One region of the Mycobacterium sp. E802 genome, then DNA from elsewhere that is predicted to be linked to it. Evidence: predicted binding sites of a transcription regulator. Region 1 holds the regulator's gene; the other holds the start of a gene.
The links. Region 1 encodes HspR, which represses chaperone genes until heat shock. Its sites were predicted from a motif close to ANNTGAGTNNNNNNNACTCANNT; they were not measured.

Region 1 (3,414 bases):
CCATGGAGAAGCTCGGTGTCGAGTCCCAGGGTCTGGGTCAGGCGATCTACGAGGCCACGCAGGCCGAGCAGGCCGCCGGTGGATCCGACGCCGGGGCAGCTGCTGATGACAACGTGGTGGACGCCGAAGTCGTCGACGATGACCGGGAGAACAAGTGACGCAACCTCAAAACGGCGGCGACGATCCGCAGGAGCCGGTGACCATCACCGACAAACGGCGCATCGATCCCGATACCGGTGAGGTACGCGACCAGGCGCCGGCCCCCAGCGGGCCGGCGTCGGCCGCATCGCCTACCGGAGAGTCGGCGAGCGACAGCGACGAGGTGGCCGAACTCAAGTCGACCCTGCAGCGCGTCAAGGCCGAATACGACAACTACCGCAAGCGGGCACTGCGCGACCAGCAGGTCACCGCAGACCGGGCGAAGGCCGGCGTCATCACCCAACTCCTGGGCATCCTCGACGACCTCGACCGGGCCCGCGCCCACGGCGACCTGGAATCCGGTCCGCTCAAGTCGGTTGCCGACAAGCTCGTCAGTGTCCTTGAAGGACAAGGGCTTTCCGCGTTCGGTGAAGAGGGCGACGAATTCGACCCGTCGTTGCACGAGGCCGTGCAGCACGAGGGTGAAGGCACTCATCCCGTGGTCGGGACCGTGATGCGCCGGGGTTACCGCATCGGCGAGCAGGTGGTCCGCCACGCCATGGTGGGCGTGGTCGACACCGTCGCCGATGCCGACGGCGGTGCGGATAACGCTGACGCCGCCGGTGATCAGGCCGCAGAATCAGACAACTAGATACAACGACTAGAGAGAAGAGGTAAGGAGGTGGCGCATGGCCCAACGCGAGTGGGTCGAGAAGGACTTCTACAAAGAACTTGGCGTCTCCTCTGACGCCAGCGCCGACGAGATCAAGAAGGCCTACCGGAAGCTGGCCTCTGAACTGCATCCCGACCGCAATCCCGATGCGGGAGCGGCCGAGCGGTTCAAGGCGGTTTCCGAGGCGAACAGCGTCCTGTCGGACCCCGCGAAGCGCAAGGAGTATGACGAGACCCGCCGGTTGTTCGCCGGTGGCGGGCGCCGGTTCAACCCGGGTGGGAACTTCGGTGGCGGGTTCGGTTCCGACGGAGCCGAATTCAACCTGGGAGACCTGTTCGACGCGGCCGGCCAGAGCGGCGGCGCCAACATCGGTGACCTCTTCGGCGGGCTGTTCGGCCGTGGCGCCCAACCACGGCCGAGCCGGCCCCGCCGAGGCAACGACCTGGAAACCGAGACCGAGCTGTCGTTCCTGGAAGCCACCAAGGGCGTGGCCATGCCACTGCGGCTGACCAGCCCGGCGCCCTGCACCAACTGCCACGGCAGTGGTGCGCGGCCGGGCACCAGCCCCAAAGTGTGCCCGAACTGCAACGGCTCCGGTGTGGTCAACCGCAACCAGGGTGCATTCGGGTTCTCCGAGCCCTGTACCGAATGCCGGGGCAGCGGCTCGATCATCGAGCACCCCTGCGAGGAGTGCAAGGGCACCGGCGTCACCACCCGGACCCGCACCATCAACGTGCGGATCCCTCCCGGTGTGGAGGACGGCCAGCGCATTCGGCTGGCCGGCCAGGGCGAGGCCGGGTTACGGGGCGCCCCCTCGGGCGACCTCTACGTCACCGTGCATGTGCGCCCGGACAAGGTGTTCGGACGTGACGGCGACGACCTGACGGTCAGCGTCCCGGTCAGCTTCCACGAATTGGCGCTGGGTACAACGCTTTCCGTTCCCACGCTGGATGGCAAGGTCGGCGTGCGGGTGCCCAAGGGCACCTCCGACGGCCGCATCCTGCGGGTGCGCGGGCGCGGTGTGCCGAAACGCTCCGGGGGACACGGTGACCTGCTGGTCACGGTGAAGGTCGCCGTGCCGCCGAACCTGGAAGGTGAAGCGGCCGAGGCGTTGGAGGCCTACGCGAAAGCCGAACGGGACAGCGGGTTCGATCCGCGGGCTGGTTGGGCGGGCAATTTATGAGCCAGCGTAAGGAGGAAGCCCGTACGTTCCTGATCTCGGTGGCCGCCGAGCTGGCCGGTATGCACGCGCAAACCCTGCGCACCTATGACCGGCTCGGCCTCGTCAGCCCGCAACGCAGTTCCGGAGGTGGGCGACGTTACTCAGAACGCGACGTCGATCTGCTCCGCGAGGTGCAGCGGCTGTCGCAGGACGAGGGCGTCAACCTGGCCGGTATCAAACGCATCATCGAACTCACTAATCAGGTGGATGCGTTGCGCACCAGGGTGTCTGAGTTGACCCAGCAGGTCGAGCGGCTCACCACCGATCAGCGCCGCGATGTTTCGGCGGCGTCGAAAGCGGTGGTCCTGTGGCAGCCCCGACGGGGCGCACGTTAGCCGACTCTGATCGAAAAGATGGCCGTCTCCGGTTTTCCGGGGGCGGCCATCCGGTAATTGCCTTGGCGCAGTGCGTCGGTGGGTGCCGTCATCGGCTCGATCCCCGCCACGGCATCGTTGCCCGGTGCGAACAGCTGGGCTGCGGTGTAGCCCTTGTCGAAGGTGACCTCGATCCGATGCTGACCGCCCGAGAGTGCGAACACCGCGCCCGCGTCGACCTCATCGAATCCGTCGTCGAGTTCGGTGTCGCCCAATTGTGTTGTCCCACCTGGCCACTCCCGGAATTCACCGGTGGGAAGCCCACGGTCGTCCACCAGTCGGTGCCGCATGGCGGGGGAGTGCAGGTCCCAATCTTTCCGGGGCACACCGGGAATCGTCAGATACGGGTGGTAGCCGTAACAGAGCGGCACCGGTTGCGTCCCGGTGGCCGTTACCGTCGTCGACACCGTGAGGATCCGGTCGGCCAATGACGCCGTCATCGTCAAACGATGCGGGAAGGGGAACGTCGCCAGTAGTGTCGGCTCAGCAGCCCAGTCCAGGGACGCCACCAGTGAGTTCTCGGACCGTTCGATCACCTGCCAGTCCGGATAGGCTGCGAGCACACCGTGGATGGGTGCGCCGTGCGGATCAGCACGCACCCCGTCAGCCCCCGGAGTGAGCTGAACCTCAGTGTCTCCGACGCGATATTCGTTGCCGCTCAATCGGTTTGCCCACGGATAGAGGATCGGGATGCCCATGGTCTTGCCGTCAGAGACGTAGGCCTGAAGGCCGCGCCGCTGGCCCAGGTACTCGATATCGCCGTCGGCCAGCGAGCTGCACACCATCCCGGCGCCCGGAACGTAGGTGGCCGTCAGCGATGACGAGGGATCCTGCAGGATGACTGGGTGAAGGTCGGCCATGGCGCCAGTCTGGCACGCGTCAGCGGGTCAGCGGGTCGTGCTGGATGCGGTCGGCGGGCGCACCCCGCTCGATCAGGGCGGATTTGGTGGCGGTGACCATCTCGGGACCACCGCAGATGAGAATTTGGCGGTCACCCCAGTTGCCGT
Region 2 (3,414 bases), on a different contig from region 1:
GACGCGCACAAATTTTCGGCCCAGCGCCCGCGCCACGGACTCGCCCAGCGAGGTCTTGCCGACCCCAGGTGGACCGGTCAGCACCATCACCGCGCCCGATCCGCGACCGCCGACGACGGCCAGGCCCCGTTGGGCGCGACGAGCCCGCACGGCCAGGTACTCGACGATGCGGTCTTTGACGTCGTCCAGCCCATGGTGGTCGGCGTCCAGAATTTCCCGCGCTCCCTTGAGGTCGGTCGAGTCCTCGGTGCGCTCGTTCCACGGCAGGTCCAGGACAGTGTCGAGCCAGGTGCGGATCCAGCCGCCTTCGGGGCTCTGCTCGCTGGAGCGTTCCAGCTTGCCGACCTCACGAAGCGCCGCTTCCCGGACCTTCTCGGGCAGATCGGCAGCCTCGACGCGGGCCCGGTAATCCGCTTCTCCTTCCTGGCCATCAGGTCCCAACTCGCCGAGCTCCTTGCGGATCGCGGCCAGTTGCTGGCGCAGCAGGAATTCCTTCTGCTGTTTGTCCATGCCGGCCCGGACGTCCTCGGCGATCTTGTCGTTCACCTCGACCTCGGCCAGGTGTTCGCCGGTCCATTCCACGAGCAGGCTCAGGCGACGGCCGACGTCTTCGGTCTCCAACAGCTCGCGCTTCTGCACGTCGGTCAGATATGAGGCGTACCCGGCCGTGTCGGCCAGGGCCGAGGGATCGGTGATCTTGTTGACCACGTCCACGATCTGCCACGCCTCGCGACGCTGCAGCATGGCCAGCAGCAGCTTCTTGTACTCGGCTGCCAAGGCCAAGGTGGCATCGCTCGACTCGATATCGGCGACCTCGTCGACCTCGACCCACAGCGCGGTGCCGGGGCCGGTGGTGCCGGACCCGATGTGGGCACGGCGTTCACCACGGACGACGGCGGCTTCCACGCCGCCGGGCATGCGACCGGTCTGCACGATCGAGGCGATCACACCGTGGGTGGGGTACCGGTCGTCCAACCGCGGGGCGATCAGCAGTTTCCCGGCCTCGCTGGCCTGGGCTGCGGCCACCGCGGTGCGGGCGGCGTCGTCGAGTTCGACGGGCACCACCATTCCGGGCAGCACGATCGGCTCGCTCAGGAACAGGACCGGCAACGCATTCGGCGTTGTGTGTTCAGGCATCGAACCTCCAAAGTTCAGTCTGATGCGCTCAACCTTGTCGGTGATGGGTTTGTTCCCGGTTCGACTGGCGGACGGGTTCGCCGTGGGTGAACGCGACCACCGGCGCGTAGCATCCGACTCCATGAACCGGGGATTCATCGTGACGCTTGCGATCGGTGTGATCGTGGCGTTGTTCGGGGCAATCTGGGCCCTGCAAGGATTCGGTGTGCTGCAGGGCAGCCCGATGAGCAACACCACCACCTGGTCGATCATCGGTCCGATCACCGCGGTGATCGGTGTCGTGGTCGCGGTCGTCAGCTGGCGCAGACTCAGGCGTTAAGCCACGGTGAACGTCACCGAATGCCAACCGGTCGCCCCGTCGGGCACCGGCGGCGCTTCCTGCGCGGTCTGGACCACGCCGGTGTTGTCGATGGCGCGCACCGTGATCGTGTGGTCGCCCGGGTCGCTCGCCTGCCACGGCAGGCTCCACAGCCGCCACGTCTGATCGGAGTACGCCGCACCCAGATGGGCCGGGACCCATGGGCCGTCGTCGATGCGGACCTCGACGGCGCGCACGCCGCGATTCTGTGCCCAGGCGACACCACCGAAGGTCGTCGGTCCGGCCGGCACCTTCTGCCGCGGTCTCGGCACGTCGATGCGGGACTCGGTCTTGATCGGGCCCCGCGGCGCCCAGCCCTGCCTGGTCCAATACGCCTCGGCCCGGTCGAACCGGGTGAGTTCCAAGTCGGTGACCCACTTGGTGGCAGACACGTAACCGTAGAGGCCGGCCACCACCAGCCGGGCCGGATAACCATGTTCGACCGGTAGCGGCCGGCCGTTGAGGCCCACCGCGAGCAGGGCGTCGCGCCCGTCGGTGAGGGCCTGCACCGGGGTGCCGACGGTGAAGCCGTCGACCGACGTCGACAGCAGCATGTCTGCGTCGGGGTGAACTCCGGCCTCGTCCAACAGGTCGGTCAGGCGGTAGCCGGTCCACACGCCGTTCGAGATCAGGTCTCCACCAACGGGATTCGATACACACGTCAGCGTGATGACCTTTTCGACGGCCTCGAACCGGTCCAGGTCGGCGAAACTATAGGTGACTTCGCGGTCCACCATGCCGTGGATGTGCAGCCGCCAATCCTGACGGCTGAGCTGCGGGACGCTCAGGGCGACGTCCACCCGGTAGAAGTCGGCGTTGTCGGTGAGGAAACTCGGCAGGGTCACCCCGGCGGGTTGGACCTCTGCCGGGACCGGCCGAGCCGGTACGCGCGGAGTCGGGATCACCGCGCTGTCACGTTCTGCCGCCACCGAACTGGCCAGCCTGCCGATCACGGTGCCGACGATTCCGCCGGCAATGCCGACACCGAGCAACCCGGCGGTGATCAGCCAGCCGCGCCGGCCGGCGTCGACGTCGTCGACGTCGTCGGGGGAGCCGGGGGAGCCGGCCGGTTCAGTCCACAGCCGGCCGGCAAGCCACCGCAGCGCGGCCACGCCGGCCGCGGTGCCGATCACCGTGGGCACCACGTCGAGCGCAGACGAGTCCGGCCGCGAGAGCACGGCCGCGCATCCGAGGATTCCGGCGACGACGAAGATCGCGCTGCCCACCGGCCGGCGGCGGGTTTCGTAGGTCGCGGCGAGGGCGGCGACGGTGGCGATCACCACCAGCACGACCACGGACAGAAACAGTTTGTCCAACGTGCCGAGGGTCTGAATTGCCCACTCTTTGACCGGCCCCGGTGTGAGGTCGACGATCGCCGCGCCGACCGCGTCGCGTGGATCGGCCTGCGGCGAGAACCCGATGCCGACGAGTTGCGCCACGCCGAGCGCCACCGCGGCGGCGGCAACCCCGCCTAGCATCCGAGCGTTCGCCGTGGGTGTCGACGAGGTCTCGACCATCCTCCACAAACTACTCCCGCACACAGCAGAGAGCCTGCCGCTGGGGGTTACGGCAGGCTCCCTGTGGTGATGGATCTAGGTGGCCGACTGTGCGCCGAGCACCCGTTGGATGTCGGGCTTCATCTGCTGCAGCTGTTGGCCCCAGTAGCCCCAGGAGTGGGTGCCGTTGGCGGGGAAGTTGAACACCCCGTTGGTGCCGCCGGCCGCAATGTAGTTGTCCCGGAACGTGATGTTGGTCCGCAGCGTGAGACCTTCGAGGAACTGCGCCGCCATCAGATTGCCGCCGTTGGTGCCGGCGTCGAGATCGGACGGGGTGCCGGTACCGCAGTAAATCCAGACGCGGGTGTTGTTGGCGACCAGCTGGTTGATGTTGACCATCGGGTCGTTGCGCTTCCAGGCCGG

Region 2: lon (endopeptidase La) is a predicted target of HspR. The motif match lies at 1,149-1,171, and genes of this name have one in related genera.

The regions. Positions count from the first base shown of each region.
Region 1 covers NZ_LZJD01000012.1:29,308-32,721, reverse strand. Annotated here, with positions in the region: gene dnaK (molecular chaperone DnaK) at 1-158, shown strand, start outside; gene grpE (nucleotide exchange factor GrpE) at 155-790, shown strand; gene dnaJ (molecular chaperone DnaJ) at 828-1,994, shown strand; gene A5699_RS02080 (heat shock protein transcriptional repressor HspR) at 1,991-2,368, shown strand; gene A5699_RS02075 (aldose 1-epimerase) at 2,365-3,267, opposite strand; gene A5699_RS02070 (FAD-binding oxidoreductase) at 3,287-3,414, opposite strand, start outside.
Region 2 covers NZ_LZJD01000067.1:20,600-24,013, forward strand. Annotated here, with positions in the region: gene lon (endopeptidase La) at 1-1,137, opposite strand, end outside; gene A5699_RS10035 (hypothetical protein) at 1,259-1,456, shown strand; gene A5699_RS10040 (molybdopterin-dependent oxidoreductase) at 1,453-3,012, opposite strand; gene A5699_RS10045 (esterase family protein) at 3,088-3,414, opposite strand, start outside.